DNA from 4 places in the Paenibacillus intestini genome. Region 2 is predicted to be linked to each of the others. Evidence: riboswitches for the same ligand, from Rfam matches in the RefSeq annotation. Region 2 holds a riboswitch; each other region holds the start of a gene.

Region 1 (6,049 bases), on a different contig from region 2:
TCGTGTGATTACGGTGGAATCATCAGGGATTCCGGTTGCTTTTGCCGCAGCACATGAACTGGGAGTACCTTTGGTATTTGCCCGCCGCAAAAAAACGCTTCTGGCCGATCCTGATGCCTACTGCGAACGTGTACCATCCTTTACGAAAGGAATCGTAACGGATATTATGGTGTCTCGCGAATACATTCATGAAAATGACCGCATTTTGTTCATTGATGACATTATTGCAAACGGAGATGCCGCCCGCGGCGTAATTAAAATTATTGAGCGTTCCGGCGCAGAACTTGTGGGATTTGGTGTTGTGGTGGAGAAGAGCTTCCAGGCTGGTGCTCGCACCATCCGTGAACAAGGGATTCCAGTAGAAGCTCTTGTACGAATTCGTTCACTGAATAATGGCACCGTGCAATTCGACGATAATGAAATGTGACTTTTTGAAGGAAATTGGGCCTAATTTTTGAAGTATGACTTTGCATGGTCTTAGATTTCCTTTATAATGGGGTTATGTTAGGGAGAGGAGGCAACACCATGGGGAACCAACCGGCAACAGAACAATTTTTTATTGATAAGCTGGCGGAATCGAAAGTTCATTTTGAACGTGCCCTGGATTGTAAACATACGGAATTCGATGACCTTTATCCCTATATGATTGAACATCCTCAATTTTTCTGGTACAAACGCTATGTTGCCTGGTCAGAATTACTGACGATTGTAGGCTTGTGTGAAGAGTTGTCCTTCTCTTGGAAAGAACAATTTACACCGCACCAAGTAGAGTACCTTGAAGAACGTGTGATGTCCGCCAAAGTGCTTGATTTTTGGTTCGAGAAGAACGACAGCAAAGAGCACGCGCAGCGGTAACTCTCAGTCGGGACATTTTTTTCGAATGACATGACAGTCCAATACAGTCACGTGAGACCTAAATGACTTTTCATTTAGGTCTCTTTTTGTAAAGAAATTTGAGTATAGGAGTTATGACATGATTAGTGATACAGAATTGGATGCCCTGCGTTTGTCAGGGGAGAAGGTAAGAGTAGTGCGGGATGAACTGGAGTCTAATGATGTAACGGGCATCGTGGTAGCTTGGGATGATGAGCAAGTACTTATTCGCAGGCAAAATCGCCGTGTTGTGAAGCTGGATCGGTCTTACCGTTATCAGCTGTTCAGTGAGCCTCGTCAAAGTGTTTTAAGTGAATAAATGACATGAGTGCTTAGCTTAACGGATTCACGTTACCGGAGCTCCTTCTAAGAGAATGTCTGCTACACCAAATGTTTGGAATTACCATCAGGAACAGGCATATTTGCGACGCACGCGAGAGAAGATAGGTACAGTGGAACAATTCGCTGTATTTACAGCCGAAAGGGTGTGCTGCAAGTCATGACATTGATGAATGATAAAGTTCATGCGTATAAGGATCAGATTGGCGCATTAAGCGACGTTCTCCCCGATGTGGTGAAATCATATCATGAGTTTACGGGAGAATGCTTCCAGCCGGGTGTGCTTGATGCCAAAACCAAGCAGTTAATTGCGCTAGGTATCGGTTTGTTTGCTAATAACGAAGTGTGCACGTTCTATCATGTGGAGGAAGCCCGGTCCAAGGGAGCGACCGATCAGGAAATCATGGAGACGGTAGCTGTCGCTGGTGCAGTGGGCGGCGGACATGCTCTGTCACAGGGAGCAATGAGGGTGCAGAAGGCGCTCCATTAGTGGATGAAGCAAAACAAAAATTAACAAGGTCATACACCTCTTTAATAGAGGCGTATGACCTTGTTTTTTTATAGCTCATCTTTACTTTCTTTACTGTAAGGAGGTAGCCAAAGGCTACTCCCCGTTCTTTAAATTCAATTAAAGTTTACCCAACATTTTGTTATACATAAATTGACCTGTCACCCGTCTTGCGGTTACATAACGATCACTGAAATACGGATTGGACAACTTGGTGATGCTGACACCTTTGCTGCTGGAGGCATGTGCGAATTGACCTCCACCGATGTATACTCCTGTATGTGAGATGCCTCTACCTGTTGTGTTGAAGAAGACCAGATCTCCTGTACGAATGCTTGCTTTGGAGACAGGTGTTCCGGCTTTCGCTTGTTGTTGCGACGTGCGAGGGAGCTCAATGCTATATTTGTTGAAAAGATATCTCATAAACCCGGAACAATCGAAGCCAGCCATGGTTGTGCCGCCCCATTTGTACGGGATGCCTGTCATATTGTTAACCATCGTATTAATTGTGCTTGCCTCTGTGCTTGTTGCCCCGGATGTAAATAGTACAGCAGCCCCAAAAATGGAAATAATCAGTTTTTTCAAAATCAATGTTCTCCCTTCGATGCCTACGGAGTTAGCTAAGGGTTCGGTAGAAGGTTCCCTATATTTCCTATGTATAAGAATAATTCACCCAAAATGGTTCCCCCGTTTTCAATCCTGAAACTCGGCAAATGAATAATTAAGTTTTTGTAACTATTTGAAACTATATTGCATAAATGCGTAATTGTCAAACCTGTTTAAAGGTGTTCATTTAGCCTCAATGTTAGCGGAATTATCGATTTTAGTTATCATTTTGTTGAAATTAGGGAGTTAAAGATTACAAAAAAGTCATTTGTGTTTCATATGAGAGAACTTGGATAATAAACAAGATTGTTATGAGCTAAAAAGGAAACCATTCTGTTTAACAAATTTTTTTGGTTTGTTGCATATATTGACAAAAATATATTTATTGCATATTATAACCATATTAAATACATAATTTGTATTTAAATTGTTTTCATTGGAATATATGTGATATAAGTAATCAAATTTGTGAATGGGGAGAGTGTTGTCGAGTGAAAGCAAAAAAATTAGTAACATTTGTACTGGCGTGTTCTATGGTATTCTCCGTAGCGGGAATGGCTATCCTTCCTGTACCGACCGTATCGGCAGCTGATGCTTCCGGTACAACGGCGAGTATGTCCGATATCTTAAAGAATCAGCGCCCCGATGGAGGCTGGAGAAAAGATTACAGTCAGACGTCAGGTGAATGGGCCAAATCAACGATCGATAACAAAGCTACATACTCAGAAATCAGAAGGCTAGCAAGTGAATTCAAAAAAACAAATGATCCGCGATACTCTGCTGCAGCGGTCAAGGGCATCAACTTTTTGCTTAATATGCAGTATTCCAATGGCGGTTGGCCTCAAGTCTATCAAAGTTCCGGCTATCATAAACATATTACCTATAATGATGATGCGATGATTAATGTGATGTACATGCTTGATGAAGTCGCAGGACGTAAGGGGAACTTCTCCTTTATCGACAGTTCTCTTGCAAATCGCAGTAAAAATGCAGTTTCCAAAGGAGTCGATGCTATCCTGAATACCCAGGTGGTATCCGGTGGGAAGTTAACGGCCTGGGGACAACAGCATGATTCCAGTTCACTTAGACCTGCGGGAGCCAGAATCTATGAAGTGCCTTCATTAACGGCAGGTGAAAGCGTGAACATTGTGAAGTTTCTGAAAACGAGACCGGCTAATTCAAGAATCACTGCATCTATCAAAGGTGCCGAAGCCTGGTTTAATAAAGTGAAAATTACAGGATATCGGTATGAGAGAGCGAATGGGGATAGCCGAATTATTGCTGATTCCAGTGCATCACCGATTTGGGCACGTTTCTATGAACTCGGTACGGACAAACCGATCTTTGTGGGACGTGATGGCGTTGTGAAATATAAGCTGAGCGATATAGAAAAGGAAAGAAGAGGCGGTTATGCATGGTACGGCAACTGGCCGTCCAAGCTGTAGAAAATTGTTTATTTAACCAATTTTCTAATAAGTCCACTACTTACGGATATATAAGCTTAATCTGAAGCAGGCCTGATAAGTGCGAATCGGATACATATCTGTTTCGCACTTATTTGGTGATGAATAGTTGTTGACATGTTAAACTACGCGTGGTATATTATTTCTTGTCGCCGATATTAGTTGGAAAGATACAATATATGCGGTCGTGGCGGAATTGGCAGACGCGCACGGTTCAGGTCCGTGTGGGCTAACCCCCCGTGGAGGTTCGAGTCCTCTCGACCGCATTAGATAGAAAAAGACCTCTTAGCAATAGCCTAAGAGGTCTTTTTCTATCTAATGATATAAAGAACAATCAACAGTCTTTAATTACAGTATTGTCTCAAAATAGACGAGTAGAGCAACTTAGGTCTATTCCACATGGGAGCTTGGCTACTTTTTGCCCAGCTAAAAAAGAAAAAGGTTTAGAATTAGATAACTTATGATGCTGCTGTCACCGTAATGTTATCAATGTTGGGTCCCTCTGTACCTGTTGTTACGATTCGGAGTGTATTCGTACCTGAATTCATAGGTACTTGAATTGTTTTTTCACCCCAAGTAGACCAGCTTCCTGTTTGAGTAAAGGGCTCATTACTGAGTACTTTTGTGCCATTAACATAAATATCTAGAGTCCGCGTACCACTTTCCAAAGCGTAACGAAACTTTACATTTTTGGTGCCTGTGATTGTGTTATTGATATCATTCCATTGGATTGCGGAGCCTGTATAAGCGTTGAAGTTAACATATCCAGAACCGGTGAAGCCCGGATAAGCTGTTTCAATGACTGCATCCGTAAGTGTTGTTCCTGTTTCGGCCTCATATGTGGTGCCCGTGCCTACATTGCCGCCACCGTTGCCGCCAGTAATATTAGCAACAAATGTTGTTACACTCTGTGCTGGGAGTTGAGCTGTGAATGCGCCATTGGAAACGTTAATTGGTGCAAGACTTGCCAGATTACGACTGCTGTCTGTTACATATGAAGATACAGTGGACGCATTGCCATTTTGCAACACAAAGCGTTGACTTTTTGCCGAAGTGCTGCGGTTAATGGCTACGATGACGACCTTGTTATCACCTTTGTAAGCGGACACGTAAGTATTTGTATCCGGATTTTTGGAAGCATCTACTCTGACATAGCCTGGGCGAACAAATTTGGAGAAATGGGCCATATTGTATCCGCGCTTACTGATTGTACCGTCTTCCTTCATTGGTCCATATTGCCTGCGGATATACCACCATACATAGGCTTGGAAGTCGCCTTCAACCATGGCATTATGCATGTGGTAGGAGACGTCTAAGGCTTCCGGCCAGCGGTCAGCGGAATTGTTGTCACTGTTTGGATAGTACACTTCGGTCATCCAAAGCTCTTTGCCAGCTCCTTTCTGTTTGAAAAGAGGATAGGCAAAATTGTTGACCTGTGTTCCATACAAATGCGCTCCCAAAATGTCCATGTTAGCAAGTGCCTGTGGATCATTCAGGATTGGGTCGGATATGTTTTTCAGGTATTGGAAGGATTCTGGAGCCATGACTTTGGTACCTTGGATGCTACCTGCATTTTCTTTCATGAAACGCAGGATTTCCTGTGGAGTCCACCAGGTCCAGTCATGGGCATAATCCGGTTCATTTTGAACGGATATGGCATACAGATTCACGCCGTTATTTTTCATAAATGTTACAAAGTCATTCAGATGTTGTGCGTAAGCAGCGTATTTGTCATAACGTAACCGCTTAGCATTGGTATCACCATTTCGATTAAACGTCTCAACCATGCTGCTTGGAGGGTTCCAAGGCGAGGCAAAAACGATAGCTCCCTTTTCAATCGCACGTTTGGCTGTAGCAACTTCAAGAGCCCAATTATTGGGGTTCGGGTCTACCCAGATTCGGAGTACAGAGAATCCTAGCTGATTCTGACCATTTCCGAAAGCGGTTTCACGTTGTGCTGCAGTTAAGTCACCAACCCAAACCGGATGGTTGATACCACCAAAGCCACGGATTACTTGTTTTTCCGAGGATAAGTTGATGTTGGCGTCACTTGCTGCAGATACGTTGGTTGGAGTCAACATTAGGGGGAGGGCAGTTAAGCAGGCTAACAACAGGTTGACTGATTTTTTAAATTTAAACTTCATCTTCAATGTGTTCACTCTCCTCAATATAAGTGACTTGCGAAAGCCTGGACAAGAAAAATAAATTTCTCGGCATAACTTCGAAAAGGGAGGCATCACATCCTCTCAGAAACGATTGG
Region 2 (6,049 bases):
AGTCTTTTATTAGTGAATATATCGAGTTCACTCGTTATCGCAAATTCAAAGAGAGTAAAGATTCTGGAAACTATAGCTACCAACCTGAAGCGGAAGGCGAAAATAAGTCAGAGCAGGAAGGGACGTAAGTGCCTCTGGTTGATAAAAAACCTCCACTGTGCCCAAGGGAATGATTTCCGGGACAGTAGGGAGGTTTTTTTTCTGTAGAAATATCGGTTTAGTGATGCTGATCAAGAATACTGGAGTATTTGGGGTACAACTGGCGGATACAATCTGGACAGATGTCGTGTGTAAACTCGGCGGAAGTATGTTTTTCCAGATAGCGCTCAACGCTGTTCCATTCGTCTGATTCATTCTTGATATGTTTGCAAACGGCACAAATAGGCAGTAGTCCATGGAGGGTACGAGCTTCAGTCAAGGCTTGTCGCAGCTGAAGTTCTGTCTTCTTCTGTTCTGTAATATCTGTGTGAGCCACCAAAGCGAGGTTGGTATCCGTCGTAGGTCCGTTCTGTAAGGGAGTAAGTTCTACGCGAAACCATTTCTCTTCGTTGTGTGGTGTAATAACAGAGATATCGTATGTATGGGTTTGGTTAAAAGGAACAACGTTATGCCTCAGGTACCTCGCGAACTTGGTTGGATAGTGGTTTTTCTGTTGTGCTGCCCATGCTTCCATCAGGTGAAGGTAATGATTGTGGCGGCTGGCTGCACGTATGAAAAGTTTATGAAGTCCGTGCTGCCAGGCCCGGTTACAGCTTCGTATCATCCATTGATGATCAATAATGATCAACTGATGATTGGTCGCCTGGAACGATAGGCTTTCCAGGTCGGATGTAATGGTTCCCATGAGAGAAGTCCTCCTTATGATGATGAAAGTGTTCTTATCTCAGTTCCTCTGGTATGTTCAAAATGTCAGCGACCTGATGTCTGAATCGGGTTGCTTTGCGTGTGCCATGAATAAGGTTGGATAGACGGTAGGGCGGAATATCATGTTGTTCGCAAAAGGTTTTTTGATCGACCTGAAGTTCGGTTAGCCGTCGTTTGATAGCCCATCCGAACGGAGTGACTGGTTTCTTCTTGTTCAATAGGGTTCACCCCTGAGTGGATTTTATAGTATTCAGCAGGTCATTCTTCGTGTAAAATAGATAGGAATACGTGCTGTTAGTTACATTATATACGTAAATTCGTCATCTAACAATTAAAAAATACGGAAATAAGTGTATTTTTTGAATTAAAATGACGTAAGTTCGCATTTTGTTGATTGAACAAAATAAAAAAACACGCCAGCAAGGGGAGTTGCGGCGTGTTTTTGGTGTGCTCTGAAAAAGAGGTTTCGAGGAGGAGTGCGGAATTATGCTCTGTAAGCGTGCAGGCCTGCTCCAAGCATGTGGAAGCTGGGGAATAACGACTTCATAGACATGGACGTAGGATGCATGGGTGCATCCGGTGAGGAGGCGCTCACGGTAGTCCATTCATTCTCAAGGTCTGCGGTCAGGCGAGCCAGCAGTTCCCGAGTGGCATTTTCATTTAGGGGGATAACTTTGCAAGCTTCGGATACGCATGCATTCATGGCTGAATGTAAGTAGCCGAGAACCGCCTCTTCGACGGGGATATCGAGGTGGTGGTTGATCCAGGCGTGAACGGTGGGGAGGCAACCAACTGAATTGTATTTTACGAAGATTTGTTCAAGCGGGCTAAGGTCGATCCAAGGATGCAAGGCGCGAGACAGTTTGATTAAACGTTTGCCTATGATTGTTGCTTGCTCTCTAAGTTCAGGAGGGGTTCGCTGTACATGCACAAGTTTGTCGATCAGGGCAATTCGCCAAGTATCCTTATGATCTGTTGCGGTGTAAATCCCCTTGATAGCCATACCTTCTAGACGAACGAGACTGGGGTGTAACTGGCAACGCATAAATGATTCAAGTTCCTCAGCTGTCCGAATAGTGCCTTCCTTGATGTGGGTGTCCATGCCGAAGAAATGGGTGAATCCTCCCACCTGGACAGAGGGATCAAGCAGTTTCGCATAATCGAGTAGCTTATTCCCACGGTTCACGATCATTCGCCTCCTGCGCTTTATTGTGTTATGTTTAATTACAAATGATGATCTTTTCTTAAGTTTAATGTGTAAATCCGAATTATATGATATATATATTCACATAAATATCCGTGTTTTGTCAATGATTTATGAGAAAATAAAAAACTTAATTAAATAAAATTCATAATTAGTGTTATATAATATAACATTAAAAATTCTATCTGTGTCATATATCCATGTCTAAAATCACTTTGGCCATTTTGCCGAATCAGATTAATGATATGTAATTTTCGAGGAAATATGACTGAATTTTGCAAGAGGTGTGGAATAGGAAGGGGTGAAGAACTGTTATCAATTTAGAGTAAAGCCGGTTGTAGTAAAATGTCATTCATAAAGTAATTCATAAAGTGATTAATAAAGACTTTACTTTTGTTTAAGAATCCGGTATAATCAATTCTGTTGCCGATAATTTACGACATGCGGTCGTGGTGGAATGGCAGACACGCTATCTTGAGGGGGTAGTGGGCGTATGCCCGTGGAGGTTCGAGTCCTCTCGACCGCATCATATGAAGATTTACGAGAGAAGCTTTCCGTGATGGAGAGCTTCTTTTTTTGTTTTCATATAGCAACAAGGACGAATTATTTAGGATGAGGACATGTGTTAAAAGAGAGGACGCAAAAAAGCCGCCCAAAAGCTTGAGCAGTTTCTGGCTCTTTGCTTTATAGGTGGCTTTTTTCGTTTATATGTTTGTTCAAAAGTCTATATTTATTTGTTAATTAGCTTCTGAATATCCTCTTCGATTTTGTCCGGTGTAGTCTGCGGAGCATATCGTTTCACAACTTTACCGTCCTGATCGACAAGGAATTTGGTGAAGTTCCATTTGATGGCTTTGGAACCGAGCAAGCCTGGTGCTTCTTTCGTAATGTGTTGGAAGAGCGGATGAGCGCTTGAACCATTGACGTCAATTTTTTCAAACATAGGGAAGCTTACGCCATAATTCATCTGACAGAATTCAGCAATATCGTCGGAAGATCCTTTTTCCTGCGCGAATTGGTTGCTTGGGAATCCAAGCACTTCAAACGGAGCATCCTGGAATTTATCCTGAAGCTCTTGCAAGCCCTTGAATTGAGGGGTGAGACCGCACTGGCTTGCGGTATTCACAATTAACAACACTTTGCCGCGATATTGGGACATCTCAATCTCTTGTCCGCGAAGGGTGTTTACTTTGTAATCATAGACTGACATGGGGTACGCCTCCATCCTGTTATTCTTAATATACTTATTATATTTTAAACAATTAAATAATGCAAAACTTATTTGGATTTAGCGTTGTTATAACCATTCGCTTGCTGGACTCCAAAATGGATGAGAAATACATGAATCAATTTTTGTGCGGTTGAGAATTAGGTAGCTTGGAAGAGAAGGATAGCGTATGACCTCATTGTAAGCGTTATTATCAAAGGTTATTGCCGGAAATCTGGCGATTCGGTGATCTGTATGCACTTTACATGATCATGGTACGGGTGTATGATTCATAGCGTAATTTGAATTTTAATTAAATTGTACCTGAAAAACGAAACAAACGATAATATCGATCGGTCTTATACTCAAGATTTACGAACGATGTTTTAATCGCTGAGTTTCCATTCATTGTGTATGGAAAACGGGGGAACCAACAGAATGGGCTGTATGACAGCAGCGGACATTCATGGGGTGAATTTTTCGGTGAAATCCGGAAATAGGGCGACTCTCGCGCCCGAATCCGTCAGCTAACCTCGTAAGCGTTAAAGGGAGAGGCAACAAACCGCACGCTGGTTCATGGCGCTTTCGTCATGGATTATTTAAGAAGCGTTTCGGAGGCCTTGGTCCCCACGCTTCTTTTTTTGTTGTCTTTTCACGCCAAGGGAGGAACGAAGAATGGATAAAGAGATGATTTTGGTAACCGCTCCGAATGAAGCTGGACGTAAATTTGTGAAATTGCTGATGTATAAAAAAATGCCATTTGCCGTTCTGACGAACAGTGCTGATGAGGAGCGCAAACTTCGCCGTCTTGGCGTGGAACACGTCATCCGTATGAATACAGCAGCTGCTGAGAAATGGTTTTTGCCGCAAGGCAGTGTAGGCAATGTATTTATTTTTGAGAACAGTCTGAACTTGACATGCCGCTATCTTCAAATTTGTCGCTCTTGGACATCGAAGTCCTTGTGTGTGATCACGGAGCAGAGCCATCCTAAAGGGATTTATCGTGGAATGGGCGCCGATAAAATTGTGTATTCACTGAATGGAGAAGTCGGGTTCCTTCTTAATAGCTGCAATAAACCGGAGGCTGAAGTGAGCAGCTTGTGATTGACATTGATCCAAGGTAAGACGCCTGTTATAATTGCAGGTATAGACTAACGGAATTTGAGGAGACTCATGCTTGTCGTGGGTCTTCTTTTTTTATGGAAACAGTACGGTAGTATAGAAGCGAGGGATAACCTGCAGCTAACGAGGAGGAATCAGCGTGCCGGATATTGCCGGATTGAAGTGGTTGTTTTTTGATGTGGGGGATACGCTGGTGGACGAATGGGAGCCTGTAGATGATATTATTGGGCAATTCGTTCGGGAAGCGAATGATTACGGCTATCCAGTAAAGATTGAGGCGGTAAGAGAACTGTTTGCTACCTGTTACCGTAATTATGAACAGTGGCCCATGAAAGTGGCCATACGTACATATATTCATGATGAAGATCACCGCATTCAGATTCAGGACAAGCTGAAATTCCATAAAGAATTGGAGCAACCGTTTCCTTCTGCAACCAAGGTGCTTGAACAGCTTTCGCATCACTATCGCATTGGCATCATTGCGAATCAGAGTCCTGGGACTGAAGCGAGGCTGGAAAGCTACGGACTTCGTAAATATGTCCATGTCCTGGCCTGTTCGGCAGAAGAAGGGGTGTCCAAGCCTGATCCGGAGTTGTATGCGGTTGCTCTGAAGCAAGCTGGATGCGCGCCGGAAGAAGCGGTTATGATTGGAGATCGAATTGATAATGATATTATGCCAGCACGTAGTTTAGGCTTACGCACCATTCGCATTTTGCAAGGATACGGAAGGTTCCAGCCAGAGCTTTCGGATGACGAGCGTGCAGATTGGACGGTGGAGTCCCTAGATGAACTGCTGCCGCTACTCATACCCGATGAGGATGCAGGCAAATCTATATGAGTCTCAGGTTAGATCGTGTGGGGTAGATTAAAGGTATGAGGGTATTAGAGCGTATCACAATAATGATACAAAGAAGGCCGATTTGCGTTGGGATCAATACCAACAGCGAATCGGCCTTTTCATATATAAACTAGAACAGCATGATGGTCTGAATAATCAAATACACATTCAGCACAACGATGATAGCGGCAATAGCCCAAGAGACAATTTTGAGCCACAGTTTGTTTGCAAAAGGCCCCATGCTTTTTTTGTCACTTGTGAACATCACAAGTGGGATGACGGCGAATGGCAGTTGCAGGGACAGGATGACCTGACTCAAGATCAGCAACTCTTCAGTGCCGTGCTCACCGGCAATAGCAGTGACGATAACAGCAGGGATGATGGCAATCAGTCGAGTAACAAGTCTACGCAACCACGCCGGGATACGGATATTCAGGAAGCCCTCCATGACGATCTGTCCTGCAAGCGTGCCTGTAAGGGTTGAGTTCTGACCGGATGCGAGCAAAGCTACGCCGAACAAGACACTGGCGATCGTTGTACCAAGCAGTGGGGTTAGCAGATGATATGCATCGGATATCTCTGCTACCTGTGTCATGCCCGCGCTGTGGAATACAGCTGCAGATACGATCAGGATGGCTGCGTTAATGAACAGAGCTAACGTCAAAGCAATGGTTGAATCCAGTGTGGTGTAGCGGATAGCTTCTCTTTTACCCTGAGTCGTCTGCTCAATCTGGCGGGTCTGCACAATGGATGAATGCAGATACAGATTGTGCGGCATAACGGTAGCCCCGATGATGCCAATGGCGATGTAGAG
Region 3 (6,049 bases), on a different contig from region 2:
GGCGCCGCTGGGCGGTGGCCTGCCTTTTAGGCTGTATGGGCAGCATGTAAAGGTGCCGATGGTCATGTGGATGTAAGTCCGCGATGTCTCATCATATGGGGAGGAAGATAACGCATGGTTTTTACGCAAGAGGAAGTCGAAGCTCATCTGGGAAGGCTGGAAGGCTGGGAGCTAGAAGAGGGACGGTGGATTGTCCGCAAATTTGTGTTTTCTAACTATATGAAAGGGATTGCTTTTGTGGATGAAGTCGCTGCGATTTCGGAAGCATTCAATCATCACCCTTTTATTACTATTGATTATACAACGGTTACACTGCGTCTTACGTCTTGGGATGCAGGTGGCATTACATCGGTAGACATCAAAGAAGCAGAGCAGTACAACGAAGCTTTTGAGAAAATGAGAACATAATAATCTGCACCAACGTTGTCTGCAGGATGATGTTTGTAATGCATACCAAAAGAGGCTCTTGTCTCCCTAACGGGAGGGTGAGAGCCTCTTTGATGCCTTACGCGCAGAATGCATTATTTCTTCTCTGCTAGCCACATTGCAATGTGGGCGATTTCTTCGTCTTGCAGTTTGCCTTTGAACGAAGGCATACCGCCGCCTTTACCTTTGACAATGGTGGAATAGATTTTCTCCACATCGTCCTTGCTGCCGATGTTCGCAAGAGCTGGGCCTACGCCACCTTGAAGCTGATCGCCGTGACAGGAGATACAGTTGGCCTTCACTAGTGTCTCAGCCTGTCCGGCGTCCATAGCCACTTCAGGCATGGTTGGTTTGGCTTCCTGAGCCACTTCTTCTTTACCTGGAAGCGTAAACATTAAAACAATAGCTAAAGCACATGCTGCAAAAAATACCCCGCTCATGATCCATTTGTGCATCCCTTATGTCCCCTCCAGAATGAAAGATCATCTAACTCAAACTATCCCTATCATTATAACGGAAGCTGTAGCTACATCATAGCATTTTGTGGTAAATTTTTAAACTAATCACAAAAGAGAGACCAATTAAAGCCATTTAATCGTGGGTTTACTCTCTCGGACCTTCATAGACCATGCAATGGAAAGGCTTTAAACCATCTGGGGTTTGGCGTTCATATGTATCCTGGATGACAAATCCGCTTTTTAGATATACCTGAATGGCACGGGTATTCCAAGTCAGTACTTCAAGATCAATTTCATTGGATGGATTTCGGCGGATGGCCTCTTGTACGATCGCAGTAACAAATGCTTTGCCGAGACCTTGACCACACAGATCGGGGCGCATACCGAGACCGATTCGTGTGACATGCTGGAGCGGAAAATATTGTGCAAACCCATAAACCTGGTCATGTTGATCCAGGATAATGGCATATTGTTGTTGTCTGAGATGTGCATCACCGAACTCGACTTCGAGTGCTTTCATCTGTTCCCAAGGAAGCCAGCTATAGATATTGTAAGGTGGGGCGTATTTCCAGCCACATATAAGTTCAGCATGTTCTTCTTGCATCGGTACAACATGAAGTATCAAAGAGGCTTCATTCTTCATATAACAGTGCATGCTCCTTTCTCCAATATCCGTGTCATTGTTCACTCTACAAAAGAGCTGTGTATTAGGCAAGTCTTCATATGATCAGATAAAAATTGAAACAAAAGTCGTGATCATTCCGTTTATATTATAACAGGCTGGGTAAAAACATGATAAGGGCACGGACAAACGAAAGCCGGCGAACGTGTTAGTTCACATACACACCATGACTTGCAACATCGGGAACTACACAGAGTCAGAAAGCATAAAAAAACCGCCGGATACATTCCTGCGGAGAATGTACCGGGCGGTTCTGTTTATACTTCGTATTTCGTTACAGTAGAGTTACATGGTTCCAACATCATGTTGATTACAGCTTGTACCTAGTCAAGGGCCAGTGACTCATAATCGTCCGTGCTCATGATCCGTTTAGCGCCAACGTAGCGGTTAGCCCAGTAGTTCTCACTCAAAGAGCTGATCGTTACACCTTTGGAAGAAGAAGAATGTGCAAACTTGCCACTTCCTACAAAGATGCCTACGTGTGATATACCTTTACCTGTTGTGTTGAAGAACACCAGATCTCCAGGTCTCATCTCCATGCGAGATACGGAATCACCCATGTCGTATTGGGAGCTAGATTGACGAGCCAAATCAATACCTAATTTGTCGAATACATACCGTGTGAATCCGGAGCAGTCAAAACCGTCAAGCGTTGTTCCTCCGCTTTTGTATGTAGTTCCCATTGCTGAATCAATTACTTTATCCATCTTAGAATCTGCAAATGCGCTGCCTGCTCCAAGTGATAATGCAAATGTGAGGCTAAGTACTGCTGCGGTCAGTTTCTTCTTAAACAAGTGATATACCCCTTCCAACGCCTGCGAGGTTAGCTTAAGGATTCGGTTGAAGGTCCCCTATGATCCCTCTGTTTCAAGATCAATTCACCCATAACTGGTTCCCCCGCTTCCCAGGTGCCAGGAATTTGGCTATGCTAGTTATGCACCTGAAAAATGAAAAGAAAATTTAATTTTAAGGATTTAATTTAAAGTTGTTACAAATAAGGATTTAAAGATTACAAAGTTGTTACTAAAAACTCACTGCGCTTATTGTACCAGAGGCTTAGTACTTTGGCAACGTTTAGCAGTAAAATTAACAAAAAAAACCTCGACCTTTGACGGGGAAAGGTCGAGGTTTGCGTATTTATACGTAATAACCAATGAAATGTTTAATATAAGATGGTAACATTTCTTTATTTTTGAAAGCGATCTCAGATGGCGTGCAACATTTTTGTTCAACGTATATGATTTTCATGTCTGGTAGATGTGGACTGCCATAAACGGAAATGACTACATACTTTCCACATACTGAGTAGGCTTCGGGCAAGCGGATAGGATTGTTGCAGGATTAATCCGGATAGTCCTGTCAAGAACCAGGAGGCGGAAGTGAATGCACCAAAGACCACTAAATGCACAACTCCCAGCACCAGCGCAATGCCGATGACAGCAAAGATGCGGCGCACAGCAATCCACAGTCCCTTGAGTGTCCCGTGGATTCGCCCTTCTGCATCCGGGTCAGAAATCCCAAACTGCATGTAGAGCACTGCATGATGTACAATCCAGCCATAAATAATCCAGCCTGCTACATATGGAATGCCGGGAAGTAATAAATGAAGAGAATGAAAACTGTCCATTATTGTAGAAAACAATTTGGGCAGAAGCCAGTATGCAGGCAAGAACATGAGAAAGGTACGTATAGTGTGTAGCAATATCATGGGTTTCCATAACGTTTTGATGCCCCGAATAAAAGGAATGCGTTCTTCAGTAGATTGATAATGTTGCAGGGAGTAGAGTAACCCGGCCTGAATAAGTGGACTGATCAGCAGGCGAAGCAATAACATGCCGCCCAAAATCCACAGATAACGCTGGACCTCCGGACCGGACAGGCTGAGCTGGCTTTCCATTTTGAATAAAAGTGTGCTTAGCTCGCCGACATCATCCGTTGGATAACGTAGTAATAGAGGAACGACAGCCGATTGAACCAACCGGTAGATGAAATAACCCCAAGTTAATTGATAGATAAACAAGAGTGCGGCAATAAACATATGCTGACGGACAAGAAACCAGCCTTCACGAATTTTTGCTTTCACTGTCTCCACCTCACCATGACAGACCTCCGAATATGGCTTCAATTAGTTTCGTAGCACTCATGTTCCAGCGGGATTTGACTTGCTCGTCCAGTCCGGTTCTCAGGAAATTGTTCATATGGCGATTTTCGAGCACGATGTCATACAAAGGGTCAGTCATGGCCCAGGTGACAGGAGATGTATATGTCAGTTTATAGGTGACGCGCTCCTCGCGGCCATCCCAGTGTTTGGTTACGGTATGGCCGTCCTCAAACGCAATCCGAACAGGAACCTTAGGAAAGTCACTGCCTTTTTTGACAATGGTGACAGAGGACTCGTACATTTTTTTGCCGTCCTTCTCTATAGAAGAAACGTTGATCTTCTCTACAGCAAAATCGGCCATGCCGTTCCGGTAGACATATTGGTCAAAGTAATCCGCCCAAGAGGTGCGGGTGACTTGCTCAACCACCTTTTGAAAATCACCCGTTGCGGGATGTTTAAAACGATATTTTTTTACATACGTCGAAAGGATTCGTTCCATGGTCTTCGCTCCGACTTGCTGTTCAATGCCGAGTAGCACCAGTTTGCCCCTTGTGTACACGTTGGAAGCATATTGATTCTGTGAGTCAAACTTCCACGAGGGCTGTGTTAGAGGAGCCGGAGATGTGATCAGACCTGATTGTACCGGTAGATTCGGAATCAATCCGTATTCCTGTTCCATCAGTTTATCTTCTGCATAGGAGGTGAACCCTTCATCCAGCCAGGCCTCCTCAAACTCATTGCTCGCAACCATGCCGTAGAAGTATTGATGTCCAATTTCATGAACAACGGTGCGTTCCAGATCGTAACCCGGTGTTGTGTCATCGGCCCCAAAGGCTGTAATGAGAGTTGGGTACTCCATGCCTCCGGCCCCGTTTGCAGCTTTTGGCGGAACCACGATAGATAAGGTGGCATAAGGATAGGGACCAAACCACTTGCTGTAATTCGTTAATGCGGCTTTGGCAGCAAAGAGATACCGCTCCTTCAGATCCTGATGTGCCGGATCAAGGTAGAGTTTAATGCGTACACCGGGCACGTTGGGGGCAGAGAAGGGTTCCTCTGCATACACAAAATCAGGTGAGGCTGCCCAAGCGAAATCATGCACATCATCGGCATAAAATTGATACACTTTCTCACCATTCTTCAAGGCTGCCTGCTGCGTGGGGAATCCGGTTGCTGCCACCTTGTATGTTTCGGGTACTCGGATACGCACACTGTAGATACCGAAGTCAGCATAGAACTCGGAGTTCCCGTGATACTGATGCAGGTTCCAGCCTTCTATGGTACGGCCCCGTCTTCCAACAGGCTCGTAAGCACTGAGTTTAGGAAACCACTGGCCTGCCATGACAAAATCATCTGTTTTGCCCATCCTTGCGAAAATTTTGGGTAAACTTACTTCAAACGATGTGCGTATTGTGATGCTTTCCCCGCCCTTGACGGGTTTAGGGAGACGAACCTTAATCAGCGTTTTGTCTTTGATGTTCCCGTCATCCGGCTGTACATACTGCATCCGGTGTAGCAGAGAGAGCCCATCCTCCGTCTGCATGTCAGTAAATTTCATGGAGCCATAACCATCTGTAGGCATGACATCGCCGCGAAGCTTACCGCCCGATTCTTTCATAAATGTAGTATCCGCAGAGGAGAATGCATTAGGGTACATATGAAAATAAAGTTCGTTCACCGTTTTTTTGCCCGGATGAGTCCATGTTATGGTCTGTGTGCCTTGCAGTTTGTTCCCCTCGTTCAGCTTCACATCCATGTGGTATTCAACCACACGTTTGCTGTATACCTCGGCTGTAGGGGATTGTACACTTTCCGGGGGGGCGGGCGCTCCGTTTTTGGCTGGAGGCTTGCCCGATTCTGGAGCGAGTACGGGTAACTCAGATGAAATGGAGCGATTGTAACCGAGTGTGATCCATACCCCTCCGGCAAACAGGCATAAGGCCAGGGATATGATGAGCCAGCTCTTGGCGCGTCGTGGAATCATCGTTAAATACCTCCCGTTGACAAGCATCTACAGCATGTATATGTTTGCATTGGGCCAATTATTAGTTAAAATATTTGTATCAACTCTTGGAGGCTATGAACATGGACCAAAATGAGCAAAACGGCAAGAAACAGATTGCCTTGAATATCGTGAGTGCAAAGAGCAAGCATAAAGGCTTTGGTTCAGGCTCTATTGATCTGAACAATCTTTCTCCGGTCATCATTGACCAGGGCGAAGCGAAAATCGACATCGGTGCCATGCACGCGAAGAGTAAAGTGGAACGAGGCATTAAATTTTCAACGAATCGTGAAGACGTTCCGAATGGACGTCAGGTATGGCTGGTATGGGTTGCTGTGGATCGTACAGAGCAAGGACAGTTGTATGGCGGGGCAACGGCA
Region 4 (6,049 bases), on a different contig from region 2:
TCCAAAGCATCTTTTTCGCCAATACCGAGTGTACGACGCAATTCGATTGGAATAACTACCCGTCCCAGTTCATCCACTTTTCTTACAATACCTGTTGATTTCATCATTATAATCAGTGCTCCTCTCAGCTAACTATCATTGTCATTATTCGACATTATTTTATGTTTTATGATACCCATCATACCAACGATTCCCAAAACAGTCAACCTTAAAATTAGCTTAAAATAAAGGGTGTTTTTCTTAAGTTTGCTGGTGGTAAGGGATTGAAAGCAATTTTTCGTATTTAAACATCCATGTCAGCTTTGTCGATTTGGAAAACGACAAAAGTGCTTTATTCGACAAAATTCGTCATTACATGTCGAATTGTTGGTGAAAATTGAAGCTGGACGCGCTATTCTTTATGGCAAGAGAACAATTTATAAGGAGTGAATCGAAATGGAACATCGTCTGACGGAAGAAAAAGTATTTAAAGATCCGGTACATAATTATATTCATGTGCAAGAACCGATTATATGGCAATTGATCAATACACCTGAATTTCAGAGGCTACGCCGCATTCGTCAATTAGGGACATCTTATCTTACTTTTCACGGGGCAGAGCACAGTCGGTTCTCCCATTCGTTAGGTGTATACGAAATTACCCGAAAAATCATCTCTCAGTTTGAACGTAGCCACTATTCGGACTGGCCCAAGGAAGAAAAGCTGGTGACGTTGTGCGCCGCCTTACTTCATGATCTCGGACATGGACCATTCTCTCATTCAATTGAAGAGGCTTTTGACATGAATCATGAGGATTGGACATGCCGCATTATCAAGGGTGATACCGAAGTAGGGGCGATTCTAAGACGGTATGCTCCTGATTTTGATGAAAAGGTGGCTTCCGTTATCCAGAAGACGTATGATAAACCGATTGTCGTGAACCTGGTAACCAGTCCGCTTGATGCAGACCGAATGGATTACTTGCTCAGGGACGCCTACTTTACAGGAGTAAATTATGGCACGATCGACTTGGATCGTATTCTGCGCATGCTGCGTCCATTTCATGGACGAATTGTAGTTAAAGAGTCTGGTATGCATGCTGTGGAAGACTATCTGATGTCACGATACCAGATGTATTGGCAGATTTACTTCCATCCTGTGACGCGTAGCTCCGAGATTATATTGCGACAAATCTTTAAGCGGGCAAAAGAACTTGTGAAGCAAGGCTTTCCATTCCGTTTCATGGTAGAGCCTCTGCCCAAACTGTTTGAAGGAGAAATTTCAGTTCATGAATATCTGCAGCTTGATGAATCGTTAATTCAAACAGCCTTTATGCAGTGGCGTAAGGAGGACGATTCTGTTCTAAGTGAGTTGTGCGAACGTTTTATGGATCGCAGGTTATATAAGTATGTGGAACTTGAACAGATCGACTTGGACATCATTGAAGAGATTCGGGAAGCATTTGTACAAGCAGGATTGAATCCCGAGTACGATCTTGAAATTGATTTTCCGACGGATAATCCGTATGATGTGTTTCGTCCAGATCAATCCACAGATAAGCAAATTCTTCTGCTCGATCGGCAGGACAAGTTGCATGAGCTGTCAGAAGTTTCTGATATTGTTCGTTCCATCAGTGGACTTCATCTGGGCAAACATCATCTGTACTATCCGCAAAACAAGGTGGATGCCATCCTTCATGAATTACCGTCCCATATACGCCCCTATTTTCTATAAGCTTGAGTCGATGCAGCAGGGTGAAACACTTTGATATCAAAAGACTTTCTAAGAGAGCTATTTTACATGATACAGTAATCTGCTTTAATGGGGAGGATGTGTAGATCGACATAATTTTGTAATTCGAGTGAGTAATTATACAGTTTCTAACGCCTTTCTTGCAAGATGTTGATTTGACTTTTTATTTTCCTTCTATATATAGTAGCTTGAGTGCTAAAACTGAAAATACTGAAATTGTTGCTTGTCCCAATCATTTAATGATGCAAAAAAATAAATTTGAAATTCAAACGCAAGAATTCCTGTACAAGAATAAGGGAGTTCCCATGAAAAAATCATCGGCATTTGACTTTCGACATGAAGGGAGAACGAGAAAGCATGTTATTCGACACACATACTCATCTGGATGCACCACAATTCGACGAAGACCGAGAGGACATGATTAAACGGGCCGTTCAGGCCGGAGTTACTCGCATGATTAATATCGGCTTTAACCGGGAGACGATTCCAACAACGATCAAACTGGCCGAAACGTATGATTTTATCCACGCAGCTGTAGGCTGGCACCCGGTGGATGCCATTACGATGCAAGAGGGAGATCTCGAATGGATTGCATCATTGTGCAAACATGAGAAAGTGGTAGCAATCGGAGAAATCGGTCTAGACTATCATTGGGACACTTCCCCTAAGGAGGTACAGCACCGCGTATTACGACAACAAATTGCATTGGCACGTGAATTGAGTATGCCTATCGTCATCCATAATCGGGATGCTCATGAGGACATTGTGCGTATTTTACGTGAGGAGAAGGCTGGTGAGGTTGGAGGTGTGATGCATTCTTTCTCCGGTAGCTGGGAAACGGCGAAAATGTGTCTGGATTTAGGGTTCCATCTGTCCTTCGGAGGACCGGTCACTTTCAAAAATGCCAAGCAACCGAAAGAGGTGCTCGCCAAGGTTCCGATGGATCGATTTTTCTTAGAAACGGACTCCCCGTATCTCACACCGCATCCTTATCGTGGAAAACGAAATGAGACAGCGCATGTACGTCTGGTTGCTGAAGCAGCTGCGGAAATTAAAGGCATTTCGGTAGAGGAAATTGCTGCAATTACCACCAAAAATGCCATGGAACGATTTGGGATTCGATAAGAAAATGAGTAAATCGGGTGAAAAAGGGAGATACAGAGAGGTAATTTGCTCTTTGTCTCGAATAATTGCAGAATATTACAATATTTTAACCAAATATTTAGAAAAACGTACTTGATCCGTGCTTTACAACATGCATCAAAACAGGATATCATCTTTTCAGTGAATTGTTGCGCGGAAAATTGGACAGATGTTCGGGGGATGAACAAAGGGACACTTTCCGATGAGACAACATTACTTTCATGAATCAATCTCGCTGAGTCTCCGTTAACGGAGAGCGGGGGAACCAATAGGGCTTAAACATCGGTGATTCTAGCCGGTGCGCATCGTTCGCTGACCCAAAAGCAGCGGAATGTTCTGCGAAGCCGTATTTGATTTCTTCTTTGGGTCTCGGGGTGAATTCAAGGGCGTCCGCCATGAGCGGGTGACCTAAGATAGGGCGGCTCTCTTTCGCCCGAACCCGACAGCTAACCTCGCAAGCGGAAAAAGAGAGGCAACCTCGTGCATGAATTTCCGATATTCAAAATCATTCGGAAGCCACGAAAGGGTCTCTTACACTCTTTCTTTGGCTTTTTTTGTTTTGAATAAAAGAAATATTGTCATCATACGGTATGTATTCAGGAGGATGACATCATGTTGCGAAGAGGGGTTCATGGTGCAGAACCGGTCATTATCTCTGATCTGTGTTCTGTAGAAAAATTGTTATAGTCGCGTCAAAGACATCATGCATTACTTTAGACGGCGAGGCTATGAAGGAGGACGGAGAAGTGGGCATATTCCAACCAGAAGAGACCCATGAGTCACGATCATCCAGTAAGTCTTTCGCGTTGCGGTGGAAGCATGAGAACTTGCGTCAAATGGCATTGATCGCGATATTCTCAATTGCGCTTGCAATCATGATCTTGTTAGTCGTTTACGGTCAGGCCGGGAAGCAGGTTTCACTGGTTATTGACGGCAAAGCTCAAGTGGTAGAGACTCGTACAGGAATGCTTCAGGAAATGCTGGAGGAGCAGTCAATCACAGTCAGCCCTCACGACAAGGTATCCATGCCCATGAATGGGGCGATTACCGACGGAGACCGAATCGTTATTGAGCGGGCCGTTCCAGTTAAAATCACGGCAGACGGAGACACCAAGACTCTTTATACAACCGATTCATCGGTACAGGGTGTAATTCAGCAATCAGGTATTCAAGTTGAAGATCATGATAAAGTGTATCCAGCGCTCGGAACCGCAATTAAAGCGGATATGAAGATTCGTGTAGTGCGTGTAACAAAGCATACAGTGGATGTGAAACAACCGATTGCTTACAAGGTTGTAAAAACGGCAGACCCAAGTTTGTTCCAAGGGGATAACCGTGTTGTAGTGAAAGGCAAGGAAGGCACAATTGTGCAACATATCGAAAAGGTATTTCAAGATGGAGAACTCGTCTCCAAAAAAGTGGTAGGTAAAACGGTCGCCACCAATCGTGTAGATAAAGTGATTGCGGTAGGTACGAAGGCTAAGCCGGTTGTGAAGGAACCTGAGGTTCAATTGGTATCTGCCAAAACTTCAACGACCAAAAAAGCTGTAACAACGAACTCGAAGAAAACATCTGCCTCGGGCAGCAAGGTGATTACGGTCTCCGGGAATTCTTTTAAATACTCTAAAGTTTTGAAAAATGTATCGATGACAGCCTACTCTTCTGAAGAGCCGGGTATTGGTACAAAAACAGCTTCCGGTACTCGTGTAACGGAGGGGCGCACCATTGCAGTTGATCCCAAGGTCATTCCAATCGGCTGGTGGGTATACATTGAGGGCCTCGGCTTCCGTCGTGCGGAAGATACAGGCGGCGCTATTAAAGGCAACAAAATTGACGTTTATTACGACAGTGTGAAGCACGCCCTGAATTTCGGACGTAAAAAAGGCAAAACGGTCTATGTGATTGGTCCAGTTAAGCCGGAAGCGAACTAAAATCGTTTTACTTTGAAATGGGAATGCTATAAAATAGTTGCATGAATGATTCATGCGGAATATGCGGCGGAGGGGTCTGAATTCAGTCTCCTCCGCCGTTTGGCAGAGAAGAGGATATTCCTCTTCTTTTTGCGTTAGAAAGGAAGAAAAGGAACATGATAAAAGAAGTGATTGTTGTGGAGGGTCGTGACGACACGGTAGCGATTCGTCGGGCGGTCGAAGCGGATACGATTGAAACCGGAGGCTCTGCCATTAATCAGCGTATTCTGAAGCGAATTGCACTTGCTCAAGAGAGACGTGGCGTCATTATCCTGACGGATCCGGATCATGCGGGAGAGCGTATCCGTAAAATTATTGCCAATAAGGTTCCTGGTTGCAAACATGCCTTCATCCCAGAAGCGGATGCAACGCGCAAAGGAGATATCGGAGTAGAGAATGCTTCACCGGAAGCGATTCGTCATGCACTTGCTCGCGTACACACATCCTATGAGGGCGCACCTAGTCTAATCGATTGGGAGGACCTCATTGAAGCAGGATTGATCATACACCCGCAAGCAGCCGCACGACGTATGGAGATGGGTAATCTGCTTGGTATTGGGTATTGTAACGGCAAGCAGTTCCATAAACGGCTGAGTGTATTTCAGATTACAAGAGAAGAGTTCTCCACTGCATTAGCGCAAATCGAACGTGAAGGAATGTGAGCATATGAAGGATATAGAGCAAACCATTGAAATAGCAACACCCAAACGTACCAAAGAAATTATTCAAAGGCATGGATTCTCCTTCAAGAAAAGTCTGGGTCAGAACTTCTTGATCGATCAAAATATTCTGAACAAAATCGTAGGCGCGGCTGATTTGGACGAGTCCAAGGGAGCGCTGGAGATTGGTCCGGGTATTGGAGCACTTACAGAGCGCCTTGCGCGTATAGCGGGTCCTGTTACAGCGGTTGAGATTGACCAGCGCCTGTTACCGATTCTTGGAGAAGTGATGGAACCCTACCCTAACGTACGCGTTCATCATGGAGATGTACTTAAGCTGGATCTGGCAGAACTGTTTGCCACGGACTTTGCCTCCGTTAATAAGGTAAGCGTAGTAGCGAACTTGCCCTATTATGTAACGACTCCGATCATGATGAAGCTCTTGGAAGAAAAGTTGCCAGTGGATAGCATTGTGGTCATGATACAGAAGGAAGTAGCTGAACGCATGGCGGCTGCACCAGGTTCCAAAGATTATGGTAGCCTAAG

The links. A riboswitch is a leader RNA that binds a small molecule or an ion and turns the genes downstream of it on or off. The one in region 2 is predicted to bind cyclic di-AMP.
Region 1: it holds a riboswitch for cyclic di-AMP, as region 2 does, so the genes downstream of both, J2T16_RS07650 (C40 family peptidase) here and J2T16_RS09360 (hypothetical protein) in region 2, are expected to answer to the same signal.
Region 3: it holds a riboswitch for cyclic di-AMP, as region 2 does, so the genes downstream of both, J2T16_RS27915 (C40 family peptidase) here and J2T16_RS09360 (hypothetical protein) in region 2, are expected to answer to the same signal.
Region 4: it holds a riboswitch for cyclic di-AMP, as region 2 does, so the genes downstream of both, J2T16_RS26920 (resuscitation-promoting factor) here and J2T16_RS09360 (hypothetical protein) in region 2, are expected to answer to the same signal.

What each region holds. Positions count from the first base shown of each region.
Region 1 covers NZ_JAURUN010000002.1:553,941-559,989, reverse strand. The annotation lists gene J2T16_RS07670 (xanthine phosphoribosyltransferase) at 1-427, shown strand, start outside; gene J2T16_RS07665 (hypothetical protein) at 526-855, shown strand; gene J2T16_RS07660 (hypothetical protein) at 974-1,192, shown strand; gene J2T16_RS07655 (carboxymuconolactone decarboxylase family protein) at 1,373-1,702, shown strand; gene J2T16_RS07650 (C40 family peptidase) at 1,841-2,305, opposite strand; cyclic di-AMP (ydaO/yuaA leader) riboswitch at 2,311-2,442, opposite strand; gene pelA (pectate lyase) at 2,818-3,771, shown strand; tRNA gene J2T16_RS07640 (tRNA-Leu) at 3,971-4,055, shown strand; gene xynC (glucuronoarabinoxylan endo-1,4-beta-xylanase XynC) at 4,248-5,933, opposite strand.
Region 2 covers NZ_JAURUN010000003.1:24,181-30,229, forward strand. The annotation lists gene J2T16_RS09330 (helix-turn-helix domain-containing protein) at 1-128, shown strand, start outside; gene J2T16_RS09335 (nitrogen regulation protein NR(II)) at 218-844, opposite strand; gene J2T16_RS09340 (Rha family transcriptional regulator) at 879-1,082, opposite strand; gene J2T16_RS09345 (urease accessory protein UreF) at 1,349-2,050, opposite strand; tRNA gene J2T16_RS09350 (tRNA-Leu) at 2,512-2,594, shown strand; gene J2T16_RS09355 (glutathione peroxidase) at 2,799-3,278, opposite strand; cyclic di-AMP (ydaO/yuaA leader) riboswitch at 3,657-3,832, shown strand; gene J2T16_RS09360 (hypothetical protein) at 3,951-4,379, shown strand; gene J2T16_RS09365 (HAD family hydrolase) at 4,537-5,235, shown strand; gene J2T16_RS09370 (Nramp family divalent metal transporter) at 5,366-6,049, opposite strand, start outside.
Region 3 covers NZ_JAURUN010000020.1:17,121-23,169, forward strand. The annotation lists gene J2T16_RS27900 (4a-hydroxytetrahydrobiopterin dehydratase) at 115-408, shown strand; gene J2T16_RS27905 (c-type cytochrome) at 522-881, opposite strand; gene J2T16_RS27910 (GNAT family N-acetyltransferase) at 1,030-1,527, opposite strand; gene J2T16_RS27915 (C40 family peptidase) at 1,890-2,360, opposite strand; cyclic di-AMP (ydaO/yuaA leader) riboswitch at 2,364-2,501, opposite strand; gene J2T16_RS27920 (hypothetical protein) at 2,795-3,649, opposite strand; gene J2T16_RS27925 (M1 family metallopeptidase) at 3,660-5,651, opposite strand; gene J2T16_RS27930 (YwhD family protein) at 5,753-6,049, shown strand, end outside.
Region 4 covers NZ_JAURUN010000017.1:10,660-16,708, forward strand. The annotation lists gene J2T16_RS26905 (AbrB/MazE/SpoVT family DNA-binding domain-containing protein) at 1-107, opposite strand, end outside; gene J2T16_RS26910 (HD domain-containing protein) at 436-1,713, shown strand; gene J2T16_RS26915 (TatD family hydrolase) at 2,089-2,856, shown strand; cyclic di-AMP (ydaO/yuaA leader) riboswitch at 3,098-3,351, shown strand; gene J2T16_RS26920 (resuscitation-promoting factor) at 3,621-4,805, shown strand; gene rnmV (ribonuclease M5) at 4,961-5,506, shown strand; gene rsmA (16S rRNA (adenine(1518)-N(6)/adenine(1519)-N(6))-dimethyltransferase RsmA) at 5,511-6,049, shown strand, end outside.